DNA from 3 places in the Shewanella sp. 125m-1 genome. Region 3 is predicted to be linked to each of the others. Evidence: predicted binding sites of a transcription regulator. Region 3 holds the regulator's gene; each other region holds the start of a gene.
The links. The regulator sigma-54, encoded in region 3, starts transcription at its own class of promoters, with help from an activator protein. The targets are predictions, from matches to a motif close to GTTGGCACGNNNNTNGNNT.
Positions count from the first base shown of each region.

Region 1: ACVBIK_RS04975 (P-II family nitrogen regulator) is a predicted target of sigma-54. The motif match lies at 2,256-2,274, and genes of this name have one in related genera.
Region 2: fliE (flagellar hook-basal body complex protein FliE) is a predicted target of sigma-54. The motif match lies at 3,842-3,860, and genes of this name have one in related genera.

Region 1 is NZ_JBRILT010000006.1:100,806-107,848, reverse strand. Features, by position in the region: gene nrfA (ammonia-forming nitrite reductase cytochrome c552 subunit) at 7-1,410, shown strand; gene ACVBIK_RS04980 (isochorismatase family protein) at 1,506-2,048, opposite strand; gene ACVBIK_RS04975 (P-II family nitrogen regulator) at 2,315-2,653, shown strand; gene ACVBIK_RS04970 (ammonium transporter) at 2,665-3,915, shown strand; gene ACVBIK_RS04965 (hypothetical protein) at 4,078-4,416, shown strand; gene aroG (3-deoxy-7-phosphoheptulonate synthase AroG) at 4,981-6,036, shown strand; gene ACVBIK_RS04955 (hypothetical protein) at 6,110-6,286, opposite strand; gene ACVBIK_RS04950 (ABCB family ABC transporter ATP-binding protein/permease) at 6,630-7,043, shown strand, end outside.
Region 2 is NZ_JBRILT010000002.1:160,853-167,895, forward strand. Features, by position in the region: gene ACVBIK_RS01820 (sigma-54 dependent transcriptional regulator) at 1-131, shown strand, start outside; gene ACVBIK_RS01825 (sensor histidine kinase) at 666-1,799, shown strand; gene ACVBIK_RS01830 (sigma-54-dependent transcriptional regulator) at 1,792-3,144, shown strand; gene fliE (flagellar hook-basal body complex protein FliE) at 3,911-4,243, shown strand; gene fliF (flagellar basal-body MS-ring/collar protein FliF) at 4,286-5,986, shown strand; gene fliG (flagellar motor switch protein FliG) at 5,976-7,022, shown strand; gene fliH (flagellar assembly protein FliH) at 7,022-7,043, shown strand, end outside.
Region 3 is NZ_JBRILT010000010.1:12,800-19,842, forward strand. Features, by position in the region: gene lptA (lipopolysaccharide transport periplasmic protein LptA) at 1-470, shown strand, start outside; gene lptB (LPS export ABC transporter ATP-binding protein) at 467-1,198, shown strand; gene ACVBIK_RS06820 (RNA polymerase factor sigma-54) at 1,335-2,798, shown strand; gene hpf (ribosome hibernation promoting factor) at 2,828-3,115, shown strand; gene ptsN (PTS IIA-like nitrogen regulatory protein PtsN) at 3,118-3,561, shown strand; gene rapZ (RNase adapter RapZ) at 3,769-4,623, shown strand; gene ACVBIK_RS06840 (HPr family phosphocarrier protein) at 4,610-4,885, shown strand; gene mgtE (magnesium transporter) at 4,982-6,346, shown strand; gene ACVBIK_RS06850 (molybdate ABC transporter substrate-binding protein) at 6,422-7,043, opposite strand, start outside.

The DNA of each region.
Region 1 (7,043 bases), on a different contig from region 3:
GATGAGATGGTGAAAACATTAACTAAAAAGTCTTTTGCACTGAGTGCAATCGTAGCAGCAAGCCTAATGGCGGGCAGTGCATTCGCAAGTGATAAAACTGAGCCGCGTAACGAAGTTTATAAAGATAAATTTTCTAACCAATATAAAACTTGGCATGACACATCTGAAAGTGTAGAAATTATTGATGCACTTGAGCAAGATCCAAATCTAGTGATTCTTTGGGCGGGTTATGGTTTTGCTAAAGATTATAACAAAGCTCGTGGTCACGTTTACGCAGTGACAGATTTACGTAACACACTACGTTCTGGTGCACCAAAGACTGCTGAAGATGGTCCAATGCCAATGGCATGTTGGTCTTGTAAGAGCCCAGATGTACCTCGCATGATCGAAGAGCAAGGTGAAGACGGTTACTTTAAAGGTAAGTGGTCTAAAGGCGGTCCAGAAATCGTTAACTCTATCGGCTGTTCTGATTGTCACGAAAAAGGCAAGTCTAAGCTACGCATCTCTCGTCCATTCGCTGAGCGCGGTATGGAAGCAATTGGCACACCATTCGATGAAGCTTCTCGTAAAGACAAGCAATCAATGGTTTGTGGTCAGTGTCACGTAGAGTACTACTTCGAAAAAACTGCTGATAAGAAAGGTTTTGTTAAGTTCCCATGGGACAAGGGCACAACTGTAGAAGATATGGAAGCATACTATGATGCTATCGATTTCGCAGATTGGACTCACGCCATTTCTAAGACGCCAATGCTAAAAGCACAGCACCCAGGTTATGAAACTTGGCAGCTAGGTATGCACGGTAAAAACAACGTAAGTTGTACTGACTGTCACATGCCTAAAGTTAAGAATGCTGAAGGTCGTAAGTTTACCGATCACAAAGTGGGTAACCCGTTCGATCGTTTCGAAGAAACGTGTGGTACTTGTCATGATCAAAGCAAAGAGTTCATGGTTAACCTAGATAACGAGCGTAAAGCGAAGGTTAAGCAGATCCAACTTCAAGCTGAAGAGCAGTTAGTTAAAGCTCACTTCGAAGCTGGTGCAGCTTGGGAAGCCGGCGCAACAGAAGCTGAAATGGCTCCAATCTTATTGGATATCCGTCACGGTCAATGGCGCTGGGATTATGCAATCGCCTCTCATGGTGTAGCATCTCATGCTCCAGATGAAGCGCTACGTGTACTAGGTACTGCACTAAACAAAGCTGCTGATGCTCGCGTTAAGCTAGCTCAACTACTTGCTAAGAAAGGCGTACCACAGCCTATCGCTCTTCCAGATATCTCTACTAAAGCTAAGGCGCAAGCGGCTCTAGGTATGGATATGGATAAGATGAATGCTGATAAAGCTGAATTCAAGAAGACTGTGCTACCTAAGTGGGATGCAGAAGCTGAAAAGCGTGAAGCGACTTACAAATAAGTCTACTGACACTGACACTATATAGTGCTTATAAGTTAAGTGTCTAGAATAAGTCTTTAGCATAGAAGCCCTCTTCGGAGGGCTTTTTTTGGCTTTTACTTTATGAGTTTAAGCAAGGCTTTAAAACGATCGCCATTAGCTTGATGTTGTAACTCAAACAGTAGTGACTCAACATTGGTCTGCATTGCACCATAACTTAACATCACCTCTAATCCGCTTACCTTATTACTCTCTTCTCTTGACGACATCGCATCAGTTACAAGATGAGCATGGTAGCCGTGATCTAACAGATCTCTGCAGGTCTGGTAAACACACACGTGAGTTTCAATACCCGCTAAGATAACCTGCTTACGCTCCATCGAGCTGAGCTTTTCTCTAAATGTATCAGCTTGCCAACCACTAAAATGATCCTTGACGATAGGTTCTGTGGTTTTTGCCAGCGCCAGGGCTAGGTTTTCACTTGTCCGTCCTAACTTCTGTGGTATTTGTTCGAGCCACAAAATTGGAATATCAAATAGCTGTATCCCCTTAATTAATATCTCTAGCTTACGATGCAGTTGCTCACTTTGGTGCATAACCCGTGCGAGTTGACCTTGTACATCGACCACAACCAATACACATTCTTCTGCTTTTAGCATCTTAGGCTTCTCTATTTTGCAAGGGGAGTTAATTGTTCAGTAAAGCGGATCTGTTTGGTTTATCCAATTAGAAATAGGTCTAATCTGGCTCGATATTGCTGCTTTATCTTTGTGCAGCCCCTGCATGCTTGCACTTGTTTGGTGCGTTAATATGCAGTGTTAATTGCGCGTAAAATCTTATCTTGTTGAATTTAAATGGTTAATAACTTTGGCCTAATGCTTGAATTATGTTTAAGCAAATAGGGAATGTAATTGGGGAGATAACCATGAAATTGGTAAGCGCGATAATTAAGCCATTTAAATTAGACGATGTTAGAGAAGCGATAGCTGAAGTGGGCATTGAGGGGATGACGGTTACAGAGGTAAAAGGTTTTGGTCGTCAAAAAGGCCATACCGAACTGTATCGTGGCGCAGAGTACCAAGTGGATTTTCTACCAAAAGTGAAATTAGAAATTGCCATCAAAGCTGACAGGCTAGAACTGTTACTCGAAGCGATCACTGGCGCAGCGAGAACAGGGAAAATAGGCGATGGCAAAATTTTTGTTACGGATCTTGAGCAAGCTATCCGTATTCGAACTGGCGAAGTTGATAACGAAGCACTGTAAGGGGAAAGCTGATGGATGATTTAACTAAGTTGGGACTGACGGTAACAGAGTTACGCTTTGCCCTAGATACATTTTATTTTTTGATTTCAGGCGCACTAGTCATGTGGATGGCTGCAGGATTTGCCATGTTAGAAGCTGGGTTAGTACGCTCTAAAAATACCACTGAAATTCTCACTAAAAATGTGTGTCTATATTCTATTGCTTGTGTGATGTACCTGATTGTGGGCTACAACATCATGTATGTTGGTAATGCCGAAGGGGGATGGTTGCCCTCATTCGGCTCATTAATTGGCTCTCAAGGGGAAGGGGCTGATCATGCATTGGAGTCAGACTTCTTTTTCCAAGTCGTGTTTGTGGCTACGGCAATGTCTATTGTATCTGGCGCGGTTGCCGAGCGTATGAAATTATGGGCATTTTTGTGTTTCTCAGTATTTATGACGGCGGTAATTTACCCTGTTGAAGGCTATTGGACATGGGGCGGCGGTTTTCTGTCTGAAGCTGGTTTTGTTGATTTTGCAGGCAGTGGCATTGTACATATGGCGGGGGCTGCAGCAGCGCTTTCAGGTGTATTACTGCTCGGTGCGCGTAAAGGTAAGTATGGCGCTAACGGTCAAGTGAACCCTATTCCGGGTTCAAATTTACCTATGGCAACGCTGGGTATGTTTATTTTATGGATGGGCTGGTTTGGCTTTAATGGTGGCTCGCAGCTTTTGATATCGGATGCTGAGAATGCCAGCGCTGTGGCTAAAATATTTGTTAACACCAATTCGGCGGCAGCATTTGGCGCGATTGCTGCGCTGATTGTATGTCGACTGATTTGGGGGAAGGCTGATTTGACCATGATCTTAAATGGTGCCTTAGCTGGGCTGGTAGCGATTACAGCGGATCCATTGTCACCCTCATTAGTCATGGCTGGTGTGATTGGTACTGTCGCGGGTGGCTTAGTGGTGTTCTCGATTGTTGCCTTCGATAGGATCAAGATTGATGATCCAGTTGGTGCGATTTCTGTTCACGGTGTTGCAGGATTGCTTGGACTGGTATTAGTGCCAGTATCAAATGCTGATGCGTCACTCTTGACCCAGTTATATGGCGCGGCCGTAATTTTTGGCTGGGTATTTTTAGCGTCGACTGTGGTTTGGTTTGCACTGAAGGTGACCATGGGGATCCGTGTTACAGAAGAAGAAGAATATAATGGAATGGATGCTTCTGATTGCGGAATTGATGCTTATCCAGAGTTTGTATCGGTTAAGAGTGGTAGTTAGGCTTTCAGAGTAACCAACAGTTACAAGCCGTGATATAAATAAAGAGCTTATGCCTATGGGTATAAGCTCTTTTGTTTCATGTATTGTTATGTGATCAGAGAGTTTAAGGCTCAACAGAATTAGGCTAAAGTAAGTTATCAGCGGGTTGAGCATGGATCTTTTATGAAAGCATTGAAACTACTGAGCACTATATTGCTTATGACGCTGGCGACAAGTGCCAGCGCTGGCCAAGTTATAGTGCGAAAGTCCAGTGAGCCGTTTGATGCATTTGCGGTTAGGGATGAAGTGCAAAGGCAGCATGCATGGCGTGAAGCGCTGCGTTATCAGCAACAGATCCAAATATTGCAAAGCTTACCTTTTGGTTGTGTGCCTTTCGCAATGCCTTATCGATACTTTTCCTGCCAAGGTTTATTTTACAGACCTTATGCTTACCAAAATAAGGAGCTTTTTATTCAAATCGACTCTCCTAAAGAGCAGGGCGCTAAGGTACCGCTCGATTAGAGCTTGAGGCCTTGAGAGCAACTGCGCTAATCGTTCGATTTAGGTATTGTTAGTATATGCATCGCGGCAGTTTAGGAGTTACTCGGGATTCATCTTGAGTCCTGCCAAGTGTCAGCGCACATATATTGCTAGACTATTTTTCGCTTCGCTTTAACTGCTTCGCTTAATAGTCTCGCTCTATCTCGCCAAGCAGCTTAATTGAGTCCATTTGTTTCACTGACAGGGTGAACTTACTGCTGAGCCTACTGCGCTTTAAATTGGCTCGTGGGCAAGCCGTACAGGCTTATTTTATGGATAAATTTTATTATTTTTTGCGTACAGCAGGCTTTAGCTTTTAAATTGTAATCTTTAGGAATAATTAACAGTTTAGTGGGCTTATTTGCAGCTTACTTTGACACTTTATATAAATTTTTAATTTCTAATTTCTTTTTAAACAAATAGTTAAAAATAATTATATGAAATAATCATAACTTGATTGCAATCTAAGTTCATACTGGATAAATTGAATGCAGTATCGCAATTGAGAGATCTGTATTCATAGGCTAGACGGAGCTAAGTATTACCATGTATTACCAAAATGATGATGTTCGAATTAATAAGATAAAAGAGTTGTTACCTCCAATTGCTATTTTGGAGCGATTTCCCGCAACACAGAACGCATCAGCGACCGTATTTAATGCCCGCGAAAGCATACATAATATTTTAGCGAAGAAAGATGACCGCCTATTAGTGGTTATTGGGCCGTGCTCTATTCATGATCCTGTCGCAGCACTTGAATACGGTAAGCGTTTAGTTGAACTTAGAGAGCGTTATAAAGACCAGCTAGAAATCGTGATGCGAGTCTACTTTGAAAAGCCACGCACCACGGTGGGGTGGAAAGGTTTGATCAACGACCCCGATATGGATAATAGCTTCAAGCTAAATGATGGTTTACGTACCGCACGTAAGCTTTTGTTAGACTTAAACAACATGGGCTTACCTACCGCGGGTGAGTTTTTAGATATGATCACGCCGCAGTATGTTGCCGATCTCATGTGCTGGGGGGCAATTGGTGCACGTACTACCGAGTCTCAAGTACATCGCGAATTAGCATCGGGTCTATCAAGTCCAGTGGGTTTCAAAAATGGCACAGATGGCACAATTAAGGTGGCGATTGACGCTATTGGTGCTGCAAGCGCGCCGCATCATTTCTTATCTGTGACTAAGTTTGGCCATTCGGCTATTGTTGAGACCAAAGGAAATCCTGACTGTCATATTATTTTGCGTGGTGGCAAAGAGCCAAACTATAGCGCTGAGCATGTTGCTGCGATTAATAAGCAATTAGACAAGGCAGGTTTAGCGAATAACATCATGATTGATTTTAGCCATGCAAACAGTAGCAAACAGTTCGAGCGCCAGATGTTGGTTGGCGATGATGTTGGAGCGCAAATGGCTAATGGTGATACGTCTATCTTTGGTGTGATGGTTGAAAGTAACTTGGTTGAAGGGCGTCAGGATCATATTGAAGGGCAGTCTCTTTGCTATGGTCAGAGTGTGACAGACGCTTGCATTGGGTGGCAAGATAGTGAAAAGCTGCTGGCAACATTGAATGATAGTGTTGTTAAGCGCAGAGTCGCTTAATTTACAATACAAAAAAGGAGGCATAGGCCTCCTTTTTTGATCGAGTAATTTATTCAATTAGCTTCGATTAGCATTACTTCTTACCTTGCTCAAGTAAGTACTCATTGGCTTTAGCTAAGCTGCCAAACGAAGTAATTAGATTGTTTTGACCCTTTTCCTGAATTTCCGGATTTCCTGATTGAGTCATCATCCATATCCATGTTTGGATGAGTGGTAAGGGGGGATATTTTGGCTGGGATGAGTCAAGCATGTTTGCATCCTTTATCTAGTTAACTTGAAAGAGCTGTAGTTGGCTCTTAACCTGTCACTCTTCGTTTTATTGCGCAGAGAGTAGCAAATTCTTTTCTTTGGGTTAACAGAATTTGCGTTAATTCGTACAAGTTTGTCGAAAAACGTGCAAACTAACCCATTTAGAAAGCCACTCCTTTAGCCTAGTAAGGCTAAAGTTGCACGATAACATAGACAGTCGTCATAGTCTGTTAACTTTTTTGCTACATTGGTGGCTTTTTAATAGTACTTAAGATCACTCGCTGATTGTCATTTAAATGAGTCGTGGTCAGTGGGTCAATTGTAAATTTTCTTTGGGATAAAAAATGCGCCCCTCTCTGTATTTTGATGAACCGATTGGCAACATAAATTGGCATGTTCTGCGTATGCTATGGCCATATTTAATAGAATTTAAACAAAGGGTTGGCCTGGCATTACTGTGTTTAGTCGTAGCAAAACTTGCCAGTGTTGGGCTGCCTTTTTTACTTAAGGCGCTGGTGGATGGGTTATCAAGTACGTCACCGAAAGAGCTTGTGGCAGTCCCTATCTCATTAGTTATCGCCTATGGCGGTATTCGATTACTCAATACCATTATTTCGGAAGTAAGAGACACCCTATTTGGACGGGTAACCGAGCGTGCAATTAGGCGATTAGGCATGGCAGTCTTTGAGCACCTACATCGTTTAGATATGGCGTTTCATTTAGAGCGTAGGACCGGGGGCTTATCTCGAGATATTGAA
Region 2 (7,043 bases), on a different contig from region 3:
TTGAAATTGATATGATCAGGCAAGCGCTAGATCAACAAGACAACGTGGTTGCCCGCGCAGCAGAAATGCTCGGTATTCGTCGTACTACGCTAGTTGAGAAAATGCGTAAATACGGTATGGGTAAAGATTGATAAAAGCCGGTTCAAGCTAAGACGAACGCTTCGCTCACGGAAGACGGAACGTTCGCAGGCTCACTTCGAGGACGGACTTCGTCCTGCTAGAGCGCTTCGCTTCTAGGAAAAACACAAGCAAAGACTGTTTATCACGCTAAGATGGTTTGAATCAAAGTGAACTTTCGATATTTACCTACTTTTTTGAATAAGCCAGAAGATGAGTCTTCTGGCTTTTTTATGGCTCATCGCGGTTTTTCGGTTTTGTATATCAATTATTGCCGCCGTTTTAATCTTTTCTGTAAGCGAAGCGTTCCGTAGTGGCATTCAATTTAATCAAGCTGCCACGTGCCGTGAGGCCTGAGGCTGTTCGTCTCTGCATGCCCGTCTCAGCTTTAACCTAGAACCTAGAAGTCACGAAGTGACGCTCTCGCAGTAGCATTCAATTAAAGTCAATAGTCACGTCCTCGCAGCGCAGCGTCCTTCTTAGCTTTAAACAACTGGCACACTTCCTGCTTCACCCCATTCAAATGCAGTTTTTTTGACGGGGCCACCATGTCCGCTATTCCAAAACCACAAATCGATACAGCTAATGCGACTGATGCCGTTGGCAAAGCACATGTTGTTGATGTCAATGCTGTAAAGCGTCCACAGCTGGTTGATGTGCAGCAGGCCGCGAATATGTCAAATCGCTTGGATCATATTCTGCAGGCGATGCCTTCAGGCGTGGTGATTATAAATGGCGATGGTATGGTCACCGATGCAAATCCCGTCGCGATAGAACTGCTCGGTAGCCCGCTTGAAGGTTTACGTTGGCTACAAATAATAAATCGCGCTTTTTCACCCCAAGATGATGATGGCCATGAGGTTTCTTTACGAAACGGTCGTAGAGTTAAGCTTGCTATTACTCCGCTAACACCAGAGCCTGGGCAGTTAATTGTGTTAACGGATCTAACTGAAACGCGATTGCTGCAAAAAAACCTGTCCCATCTACAACGGTTATCAGCGTTAGGTAAAATGGTGGCAACTCTTGCTCACCAAGTCAGAACGCCGTTAAGTGCAGCACTGCTGTATGCCTCTAATCTTGCAAGCACCAAGATATCTGATGATGCTAGAAAGCGCTTTCAAGGTAAGCTTGTCGATAGACTTAATGAGTTAGAGCATCAGGTCAACGATATGCTGTTAATGGCAAAAGGACGTCAGCAAGAACTTGATAATATTATTGTTATTGAAGAAGTGGTTGATAACGTGTTGAGTAATTGCCAGCCAATCGCAGAGCAAAAGGCCTGTAAGTTGGTTTTTAATAATGAATCAAAGCAAAAAATTAGAGCCAATGATGCCGCTTTGTGTTCAGCAATCAATAATCTAGTGATGAACAGTATCGAAGCGGGCGCAAACCAAATCACGTTACATGCATTTGATACTAATACGGCTCTACACCTTGATGTCATCGACAATGGCAAGGGGCTGGATGCGGCTATGCAACAAAAGGTATTAGAACCTTTTTTTACTACCAAATCTCAAGGTACAGGTTTAGGTTTAGCCGTGGTGCAGTCGGTAGTGAGTAACCATGGTGGAAAGATGCAGTTTAGTTGCCACCCGGGCAATGGCTGCACAGCTTCATTGAAGTTTCCATTGCTGACAACCATCAAAAATGAGCAAGTACTAGGAGAGAGCCAGCATGTCTGAAGGTAAGTTGTTACTGGTAGAAGATGACGCATCACTGCGCGAAGCGTTACTCGATACCTTGATGCTAGCTCATTATGATTGCGTCGATGTTGGCAGTGCCGAAGAAGCCATTTTGACCTTAAAAAGCCAACGCTTTGATATGGTTATTAGTGACGTGCAGATGGAAGGCGTCGGTGGGATAGGTCTGCTTAATTACTTACAGCAGCACCATCCTAAAGTTCCAGTATTGTTAATGACGGCTTATGCAACTATCGATAATGCTGTTAATGCAATGAAGTTGGGTGCGGTGGATTATTTATCAAAGCCGTTTTCTGCCGAAGTATTAGTTAATCAAGTTTCTCGCTATATGCCGGCAAAGGCTGCTGAAGGCACACCGATTGTGGCTGATGAAAAGAGCTTGGCGTTATTGGCTCTGGCGCAGCGCGTAGCGGCCTCTGATGCATCTGTGATGATTATGGGACCAAGTGGCTGTGGTAAAGAGGTGTTGGCTCGATATATTCATCAAAATAGTCAACGCGCCGAGCAGCCATTCGTGGCGATTAACTGCGCAGCAATCCCTGAAAATATGCTCGAGGCTACCCTGTTCGGCTACGAGAAAGGAGCGTTTACTGGCGCCTATCAAGCGTGTCCAGGTAAGTTTGAGCAAGCACAAGGTGGCACCTTATTACTCGATGAGATCTCTGAGATGGAGGTGGGGCTGCAGGCAAAACTGTTGCGTGTACTACAAGAGCGCGAAGTTGAACGTTTAGGCGGGCGTAAAACGATAAAGCTTGATGTTCGGGTGCTTGCTACTTCTAATCGTGATTTAAAAGCCATGGCAACATCGGGCGAGTTTAGAGAAGATCTGTATTATCGTATCAACGTATTCCCGCTGACCTGGCCTTCACTTAATCAACGTCCAGCCGATATTTTGCCCTTGGCAAGGCATCTACTGCAACGTCATGCATTGATTGCTAATTACAGTGAGTTACCCGAATTAAGCGAATGCGCATCACGACGTTTATTGACTCATCGCTGGCCTGGCAATGTGCGAGAGCTTGATAACGTAATTCAAAGAGCCTTGATTCTATGCACTGCAAAAGAAATAACGGCAGCAGACATTATTATCGATTCAGTAGAATTAGATTTTAACCCTGAAAGCACACCTTTAGTTGTTAATAAACCCGCAGAGCTTGAAGGTTTAGGTGATGAGCTTAAAGCACAAGAACATGTGATTATTTTAGAAACCTTGACTCAATGTAATGGCAGTCGAAAGTTAGTTGCTGAAAAACTTGGCATCAGTGCCAGAACGCTGCGCTATAAGATGGCAAAAATGCGCGACTCAGGAATTCAAATACCTGCTTAAAAGCTAAGACGAACGCTTCGCTCACGGAAGACGGAACGTGCGCAGGCTCTCTCACAGAACGCTGCGCTGACGGTACAAGCTGAGAAGGTACAAGCTGAGAAGGTACAAGCTGAGATGAGAGCACATAAAATAATTTTTTGTAGGTTGGGCTTCAGCCCATCAATTAGGGAGGCACACACAAGGTTTGTCGGGATAAATCCCGACCTACGTTAATAAAGGGCTAGGAAGAGACGGTACAAGCTTTTCCGGCTTTATCGTCTCAGCTCTATTCGGCTCTAAATCGTTTATGCTTTAATCGGCTTTTCCGTAAGCGAAGCGTTCCGTAGTGACATTCAATTAAATCTAACAGTCACGTGCCGTCAGGCCGCAGGCCGTTCGTCTTCGCGTTTGCCGTCTCAGCTTTAACCTAGAACCTGACTTTCCTAGCACCTTCTTTAAAAGTAGGTCGGCATTTATGCCGTCGCTTTAATCTTTTAAGGCTTTTCCGTAAGCGAAGCGTTCCGTAGTGACATTCAATTAAATCAAACAGTCACGTGCCGTCAGGCCGCAGGCCGTTCGTCTATTGTTTTCCCGTCTCTGTTTTTAACGTCTTGGCTTTTTCTCGTTCCCTAGAAGTCACGAAGTGGCGCTCTCGAAGTGACGCAGTCACGTCCTCGCAGCGTAGCGTCCTTCTTGGCACTTCCCCTTCTTTTTACAAACTGGCAAGCTATTTGCTTTATCTCGCTATATCAACATTTTCGTCAAGAAAACGACATGGGAGCTAAGTATGCAAATTGGTGCGAATTCATTACTGCAAGAGATGCAGTCACTTAATGGTCAAATTGGTACTTCAAGCATTCAAACGGGCATTGCGCGCCAGGTTCAAAATACTTCAGGTAGTGATTTTGGTCAGCTGCTGTCGCAAGCTGTTGGAAATGTAAGCGAACTTCAATCAAATGCTGCTAATCTCGCCACTCGGCTCGATATGGGAGATACCACAGTCACTTTATCTGATACCGTGATCGCTAGAGAAAAATCAAGCGTTGCTTTTGAAGCAACCGTGCAAGTGCGCAATAAGCTCGTAGAAGCTTATAAAGAAATTATGAGTATGCCTGTTTAGGCCGTTATTACGTAGAAACAGGGTGCAATAGTGAGTACAGAAATGGTCGTAGGTACAGGTTCTGGTTTAGCAACCAACCCGCAAACATCTGGTGTTCAAGAAGAACATAAGCCTGGCTTAATGGGGTCCTTAGGTGGCGTCGATATGTTACGCCAAGTGACGATGATTTTGGCGCTTGCTATCTGTCTAGCCTTAGCTGTTTTTGTGATGATCTGGGCTCAAGAACCCGAATATCGCCCCCTAGGGCAGATGAGTACCGCTGAAATGGTGCAGGTACTTGATGTTTTAGACAAAAATCAGGTGAAATATGAGATCCAGGGTGACGTGGTTAAAGTGCCCGAGGATAAGTATCAAGATGTAAAGATGATCTTAAGTCGTGAAGGCTTAGATAGTGCTGCGAATAAAGATGATTTCTTATCTAAAGATAGTGGCTTTGGCGTCAGTCAGCGTATGGAGCAAGCGCGCTTAAAGCACAGCCAAGAACAAAATCTTGCCCGTACCATCGAAGAATTAAAAAGCGTGACCCGCGCAAAAGTGATTCTAGCCTTACCGAAAGAAAACGTATTTGCTAGAAACCGTTCAAAACCTAGTGCAACGGTTGTAGTGAGTACAAGGCGCAGTGGTTTAGCTCAAGAAGAAGTCGACTCCATTGTCGATATCGTGGCTTCTGCGGTGCATAACCTTGAGCCCAATAAAGTCACCGTGACCGATGCTAACGGCCGCTTACTTAATTCTGGCAGTCAAGACGGCGTATCAGCTATTGCTCGACGTGAGCTTGAAATTGTTCAGCAGAAAGAATCAGAATATCGCAATAAAGTTGAGTCGATTCTGATGCCAATCTTAGGTCCTGAGAACTTCACATCTCAAGTTGATGTCAGCATGGATTTCACCGCGGTTGAACAAACTGCCAAGCGCTATAATCCAGACTTACCAGCATTAAGAAGCGAGATGGTTGTAGAGAACAATTCTAATGGCGGCATTAGTGGCGGGATCCCTGGCGCCTTATCAAATCAACCTCCAATGGCATCAGATATTCCTCAAGAAGTTAATGCAACAGAATCGGTAAAGCAAACATCGGGTAGTAGCCATAAAGAGGCGACACGTAATTTCGAACTCGATACCACTATTAGCCATACTCGTCAGCAAATTGGCACACTACGTCGTGTCAGTGTTTCCGTGGCTGTTGATTTTAAAAATGCGCCAATGGCAGAAGATGGCAGTGTTAACCGGGTGGCGCGGACTGAGCAAGAACTTGCCAATATCCGCCGCTTACTAGAAGGTGCTGTCGGTTTTAATACCCAGCGCGGTGATGTGATTGAAGTGGTTACCGTGCCATTTATGGATCAGCTTATCGAGGCTGCTCCAGCGCCTCAATTGTGGGAGCAACCTTGGTTTTGGCGTGTGATAAAGCTCGTACTGGGAGCATTAGTGGTTTTGGTATTGATCCTTGCTGTAGTGCGCCCAATGCTGAAAAAATTAGTATACCCAGATAGCGTCAACATGCCGGATGAGCCATCGGTAGGTGGTGAATTAGCAGAAATTGAAGATCAATACGCTGCAGATACCTTAGGCATGTTGCAGCGCCCTGAAGCGGAATACAGTTATGCCGATGACGGTTCTATTATGATCCCGAACCTGCACAAAGACGATGATATGATCAAAGCGATCCGCGCACTGGTGGCAAATGAGCCTGAACTATCGACACAAGTTGTGAAAAACTGGTTACTTGAAGATGACAAATGATATTAGTGTAGAAGCGAAAACCGCGCCTGGCTTTAAGGCCAGTGACTTAAGTGGTATCGAGAAGACCGCCATTTTACTGCTAAGCCTGAGTGAAAGTGATGCGGCATCGATTTTAAAGCATCTAGAGCCAAAGCAAGTGCAAAAGGTCGGCATGGCAATGGCAGCGATGCAAGACTTTGGTCAAGAGAAGGTCATTGGTGTTCACAAGCTGTTTTTAGATGATATTCAAAAGTATTCATCGATTGGATTTAATAGCGAAGAGTTTGTGCGTAAGGCGCTAACAGCAGCATTAGGCGAAGACAAAGCGGGCAACCTAATCGAACAGATTATTATGGGCAGTGGCGCCAAAGGTCTTGATTCACTTAAGTGGATGGACGCGCGTCAAGTTGCCACCATTATCCAAAATGAGCACCCGCAAATTCAAACTATTGTTTTATCTTATCTTGAGCCTGATCAAGCGGCTGAGATTTTCGCCCAGTTCCCAGAAAATACCCGTTTAGATTTGATGATGCGTATTGCTAACCTTGAAGAGGTTCAGCCGGCTGCACTGCAAGAGCTTAACGACATCATGGAGAAACAGTTTGCCGGTCAAGGCGGGGCGCAAGCCGCTAAGATGGGCGGCTTGAAGGCGGCAGCCAATATCATGAATTACCTCGATACTGGGGTTGAAAGTCACTTGATGGAAACAATGCGCGAATCTGATGAAGAGATGGCGCAGCAGATCCAAGACTTGATGTTTGTGTTTGAAAACCTAAGCGATGTCGATGATATCGGCATTCAAGTATTGCTACGAGAAGTACAGCAAGACGTATTGATGAAGGCACTTAAAGGTGCAGATGAACAGCTGAAAGATAAGCTACTCAGTAATATGTCTAAACGCGCAGCCGAGCTACTTAGAGATGACCTAGAAGCAATGGGCCCAATCAGGATCAGTGAAGTTGAAGTCGCTCAGAAAGAGATCTTATCTATTGCTCGTCGTTTGAGTGATAGCGGAGAGATCATGCTTGGCGGCGGAGGCGGTGAAGAGTTTCTATAATGACAGAACCTAAAGAGCCTC
Region 3 (7,043 bases):
ATGACCTGATGCAAGAGGTGAAAATTGCGGCCGCTAGCCAAGAAGCTGATATCAAGAATAATCAGGTTATCTTTTTTGGGCCTGTCGAAGTCACTCAGGGCACAATCAAGATGAATGCCGATAAGCTACGGGTTTTCTCAAAAGAAGATAAGAGCGGTAAAACGCTTGTGGCGACTGGTAACCCAGCCACTTACACCCAAATAATGGATGATGGACGCCCGGCAACGGCTAGCGCAAAAGAGATCCGCTACGAACTTGCTACGCGCACACTCACCTTAGTCGGCGAAGCCACCCTAGCGCAAGACGGTAGCCAGGTCACAGGTAACCGCATTAAATACAACATCAGTTTGCAACAGCTTATTGCAGAAAGTACTGGCAAGGGCGATGACAGAGTTATCACCATTATTCAGCCTGAAACCTATCAGGAAGAGAAACCAGAATCGCCAGCGAAAAAGCAGGAACAGCAATGAACCAAATCACCTTAAAAGCGGTCAATCTTGCTAAGAGCTATAAAAATCGTGCCGTCGTACAAGATGTTAGCTTAACCGTAAAGACAGGTCAGATTGTTGGTTTGCTTGGCCCAAACGGTGCAGGTAAAACAACGACATTCTACATGGTGGTTGGCCTAGTACAGAGTGATAAGGGTAAGATCTTTATTGATGATGACGATCTTACGCTCGATCCTATGCATTTACGCGCCCGTAAAGGTATCGGTTACCTACCTCAGGAAGCCAGTATTTTTAGAAAGCTGTCAGTACGTGACAACATCATGGCCGTCTTACAGACTCGTCATGACATCAATAACGAGCAACGTGAAGAACAACTTGAGCATCTACTCGAAGAGTTTCATATCACTCACATTCGTGACAGCCAAGGTATGGCATTGTCTGGAGGCGAACGCCGCCGGGTAGAAATTGCTCGGGCACTCGCAGCTAATCCAAAGTTTATCTTGTTAGATGAGCCGTTCGCGGGTGTTGACCCCATTTCAGTTATCGATATTAAAAAAATTATTGAACAACTTAAGAGTCGCGGTCTGGGCGTACTGATCACCGATCATAATGTTCGCGAAACTTTGGACGTTTGTGAGCGTGCTTACATAGTAAGCCACGGAAATCTGATTGCTGAAGGTACACCTGCCGAAATCTTGGACAACCAACAGGTTCGAGCGGTGTACTTAGGTGAACAATTCAGGCTATAGTTAATTCACAGTATGGAAGCTGAAAAACTCAATATGGAATTATTTCCAAAAAAAATCAACGTGTTGAGTTTTTGAGCAACCTTCGCCAGTTCAACGAGCTTTAACGTTTAACTACAGTGTAGGGAATAGCGGTAAAATGAAAGCGTCACTCCAGCTCAAAATGGGTCAACAGCTCACTATGACTCCCCAGTTACAACAGGCCATTCGCCTGTTACAACTGTCTTCTTTAGAGCTGCAACAAGAGATCCAACAAGCATTAGATTCTAATCCGTTACTGGAGCTAGATGAAGAGCAGTCAGATGGCGATATGATCAACGATGAAGATCACTCTGTAAATGACTCTAATAGTGAACTCACCCAAGATAGCGCAAGCGTTGACACCTCCGAAGCCCTCACCCAAGATTCCATGCCCGATGACCTGCCTATGGATACCACTTGGGATGAAGTCTACACCGTTTCCTCTAATGCTAGCTCAGGCGTAAGTCGTGAAGATGACATGCCATTCCAAGGCGAGACTAGCGAAGGCTTATATGAGCATCTTGAGTGGCAAAAGAACCTCACCCCATTTTCAGATAACGATCTTGCTATCGCCACCGCGATTATTGATGCGATCGATGAACGAGGTTATTTAACCCAGAGCTGTGACGAAATTCTCGAAGCGATGGGCGATCCTGAAACTGAACTCGATGAAGTCGAAGCCGTTTTAAAACGAATTCAACATTTTGATCCTATCGGTGTTGCCGCCCGCAACTTAAGTGAATGCCTACTTATCCAGCTAGCACAATATGCCGCAGATACACCGCACATTGAAAATGCAAGATTACTGATTAAAGACTATTTAGACCTTATTGCGGGGCGTGATTTTAGGCAGTTAATGCGTAAAACCAAACTCAAAGAGGATGATTTACGTGAGGCGATCACACTGATCCAAACTCTTAACCCAAGACCTGGGCTTGCCATTGCACGCAGTAAAGATGAATACGTCATTCCCGACGTGTCTGTCAGCAAGAAAAAAGGTCGCTGGGTGGTAGAGCTAAATCCTGACTATATGCCTAAGATTAATGTTAATCAGCATTACGCATCAATGGCGCGTAGCACAACGAATCAGGCCGACGGTCAATTTATCCGTGGCCACCTGCAAGAAGCTAAGTGGTTTATAAAGAGCCTGGAAAGCCGCAACGACACCTTATTGAAAGTGACAAACTGTATCGTCAAATTCCAGCAAGGCTTTTTTGAGTTCGGTGAAGAAGCCATGAAACCTATGGTACTCAATGACATTGCCGAAGCTGTTGAAATGCATGAATCTACCATTTCACGTGTTACCACACAGAAGTACATGCACACCCCAAGGGGCATTTTTGAACTAAAATATTTCTTCTCAAGCCATGTGGGTACCGACGATGGCGGAGAATGCTCATCGACAGCAATTAGGGCATTTATTAAGAAATTAGTCGCAGCTGAAAACCAGAGGAAACCGTTAAGCGATAGCAAAATGGCCCAGCTTCTGGCTGAACAAGGGATTAAAGTTGCTAGACGTACGATTGCAAAATATCGAGAAGCGATGCTGATCCCGCCCTCAAACCAACGTAAGAGTTTATAACTCAAAATTAGGCACATGGAGGATCGATAATGCAAATCAACCTGACAGGACATCACATCGAAATCACCGATTCACTACGCGGTTATGTAGAAGAGAAATTTACAAAGCTTGAACGACATTTCGATCAGATCAATAATGTGCACGTTATTTTGAATGTACAAAAAATGCAGCAGATTGCCGAAGCTAAAATTCACCTTAAAAAAGGGGAAGTATTTGCTATTTCGGAACATGCAGATATGTATGCTGCAATAGACTCCCTGATCGATAAACTAGATCGTCAGGTTATTAAACACAAAGAGAAGCTGACTAAACACTAACGATGGAACTAAGTACCATCCTGCAGCCGGAGTGCACTACCTGCGCCACTCCGGGCAGTAAGAAAAAAGTACTGGAGTTAATCAGTGACATTGCCGCTGTCCAGTACCCAACCCTTTCTTCACAAGAGATCTTTGAAAGTCTCTTGGCACGAGAGAAAATGGGTAGCACGGGAATAGGTAATGGTATAGCGATTCCTCATGGAAGGCTGTCGAATATAGAACGTCCAGTTGCAGTATTAGTTAAATGTGAAGTTCCTATCCCATTTGACTCATTCGATAAGCAGCCTGTCGATATTCTATTTGCTTTATTGGTGCCATCTGATCAGTGTGAGCAACATTTAGCAACACTGTCTTGTATGGCTGAAAAACTCAACGATAAAGCGGTGGTTAAGCAGTTGAGAAAGACCAGCAATGAATCAGAACTATACCAAGTCATTACCCAATAGCTAACTACTCAGGTCTTTAAGTTATTTATTTTTTTACACAAAAGGTAAATGATTTAAAGACCTAAGTAATTATTACAGCAATATTATTTATTCTTATTCACCCGCTCAACTTCTTGCTTTCAGCCTTAAAAAAGTTAATCTATACACTTACACAATATAACCACAAAAATCATACATTTTGTTTAATGTCTATCAGGTAATCATACGATGAAGCTTGTTTTAGTCTCAGGTCGCTCCGGTTCAGGTAAGTCCGTTCTATTAAGAATGCTAGAAGATCTCGGCTATTATTGTGTCGATAACCTGCCCTTGCCAATGATGGGGACCTTACTCAAAGAGCTATCGGGTAACACTAAGCTTGTCGCCATCAGTGTCGATATTCGTAACCTGCCAGAAAAGAAAGATGAGCTGGTTAAGCACCTCACTTTTCTGCCTGATGGGGTCGAGTTATTAAGCTTTTTCCTTAACTCAAGCGATGAAGTGCTACTTAAACGTTATAACGAGACCCGTCGTCTGCACCCTTTATCGCACGATAACATTTCGCTTAAAGAGGCCATTGCGCTAGAAGGTCGCTTGTTAGAGCCGCTAGCCAACATTGTCGATCATTATATCGATACCTCAAATCTCAACATTTACGATCTTAATGATCAGGTGCGTGAGATCCTACTTGGCAATCTTGATAAAGAGTTGATGATCAACTTCGAATCGTTTGGTTTTAAACATGGTATGCCAACCGAAGCTGACTTTATGTTTGATGTACGATTTTTGCCAAACCCACATTGGGAGCCCGACCTGCGCCCTATGACTGGGCTCGACCAACCAGTACAAGATTTCTTAAATGAACGCCCAATGGTCAACCTGTTTATTAAACAGATTGAAGATCTACTCGAAACTTGGTTACCCGATCTAGAACGTAACAACCGTAGCTACCTTACCATTGCGATTGGCTGTACCGGTGGCCAACACCGATCGGTTTATATCACTGAGCGCCTTGCTGCTCACTTCAAAGATGGCAAACATAAAATACAAGTCCGCCACCGTGAGCTAAAAAATGCCGACCATTGAACGTGAAGTTACCATCTGCAATAAACTAGGTCTTCACGCTCGCGCTGCCACAAAACTCGTTGTTTTAGCCTCCGAATTTGATGCTGAGATCACCATCATTCAAGGTGAGAAACAAGCCTCTGCTACAAGTGTACTAGGCTTATTGATGTTAGAAACAGGAATGGGAAAAACGGTACAACTCGTTGCAACCGGGACAGACGCCCAAGCAGCGCTCGATGCCATTTGCCAATTAATTGATGCCAGATTTGATGAAGATAATTAATTCGTTATTTTCCTAATGAATTTCCTAGCTACCGCACATAAATACTCTTGAGTTACGTTATGATAAGCGCCTTTAAAACGACCCAGTGAGGGAGCTATGCCGATTGAAGTCTTAGATAATCAAACAACTGACCAACGTCTCAATCAGCTGACTCAAGCATTAGGCAACGGTATGTTTGTCCACGTCCGCAACATGTTGCAGGATATGGCTGCAACGGACATTGCTTTTATTCTCGAATCTTCTCCACCTCGTACTCGTCAAGTGCTATGGCAACTGATTGACCAGGAACACACAGGTGAAATCCTCGACGAACTCGGTGAAGAGCTTAAAGACAGTCTCATTGCTCAGATGAGTCCAGAGCGCGTTGCAAAAGCCGCCGAAAACATGGACACCGATGACTTAGCCTATATTTTGCGAAGCCTGCCTGACAGCATCTTTAAGCAAGTTTTGCAGTCAATGACCAAGCAAGATCGCGTGCGTGTCGAACAAGCGCTGTCATACCCTGACGACACTGCTGGCAGCTTGATGAATACCGATACGGTTACCTTAAGGCCAGACGTCAATATCGACGTGATTTTGCGCTACTTGCGGATCCGCGGTGAACTTCCGCAAGCCACAGACATGCTATATGTGGTCGATAAACAAGACAGCGTGTTAGGTGGTGTACGTATTGCAGATCTGCTGACCTGTGACCCAAACGCCTCAGTACGTGAAATAATGGTGTCGGATCTTGAAGGGATCCCTATTGGCATGTCTGACAGCGAAGTGGCGCAGCTATTTGAACGACATGACTGGGTGTCGGCCCCCGTTATCGACGCTGACAACAAGCTACTTGGCCGTATTACCATCGATGACGTGGTCGACGTTATTCGTGAAGACGCCGAACACTCTATGATGGGCATGGCAGGTATGGACGACGATACTGATACCTTTGGTCCAGTATTAAAAAGTACCTTTCGCCGCTCACTATGGTTAACCGTTAACTTATTCGCGGCATTACTCGCGGCATCAGTCAGTAATATGTTCGAAGGCACGATTGAACAATTTGCCACGATCGCGATTCTGATGACTATTGTTCCCAGTATGGGCGGCGTTGCTGGTAACCAAACTTTAGCTCTGGTTATTCGCGGTATTGCCCTTGGCCAAATCGGTAAAAGCAATTCTCGCTGGTTGATAGGTAAAGAGCTCGCCATTGGCTTCCTCAACGGCTTGCTGTGGTCTGTTCTCGTTTTTGTCGCTGTATGGATATGGAAAGGCGATATCGCCTTGGGAGCCTTGATTGCTGGCGCTATGCTCATCAATATGACGGTAGCGGGTCTTGCAGGGGCAACGATCCCTCTTATGCTAAAGAGGATGAACATAGATCCTGCATTAGCAGGGGGGATGGTATTAACCACTGTCACCGACGTGATTGGCTTATTTGCCTTCCTAGGCTTAGCCACGATTTTCTTACTTAACTAGTTATCAAGTTCGTTATCAAATTAGTTATTAAAGACTAATCAAAAGGCCGCTATTGCGGCCTTTTGATTACAAATCCTATTGCTTTAATGGGGCATCAAAACCGTAGTCAGCGAGGATCATTTGCCCGGGTTCAGAGAGAATATACATCGCCAGTTTCCAGGCATCTTGTTGGGCATCATCGAGTACAATCAAACCATAATTAGCTCCAACACTTAAAGGCTCAGGCAGCTGAACAACTTGCAGATCTTTGACCTCTTTCTGAGCCAGCACCGCATTGGTGCAATAAGTCAAAAACAGATCGGCGCGTTTATTTTCCATCACCCAAGCATAGGTATTACGGCCTTTAGGCGCTTTTGCACTGTTTTCACCACCGGTGAGCTGCAATGCTTTGGCTTCTAGCTTAGCCGTCGCTCCAGCCTGTAAGTGGTCAGCCTTTGCAAATATTTTCCAGGCGTAGTCACCTGAAGGATCGGCTTTGGGCGTTGAGGTACCTAATCGCACGTTAGGATCAAGCATCGCAGCTAGCACACCCTCGCTGTTGATCTTGACACTCGGCTGAGCAATGGCACACATCTGATTGCGCGCAAACATCACTACGCTACTGCCCTTCCCCCCAGCTTGTAATGCTTGTGGGTGCTTCATATTGGCAGAGGCAAACACGTCTGTGTTTTCACCTGACTCTATACGCTTAAGTAAT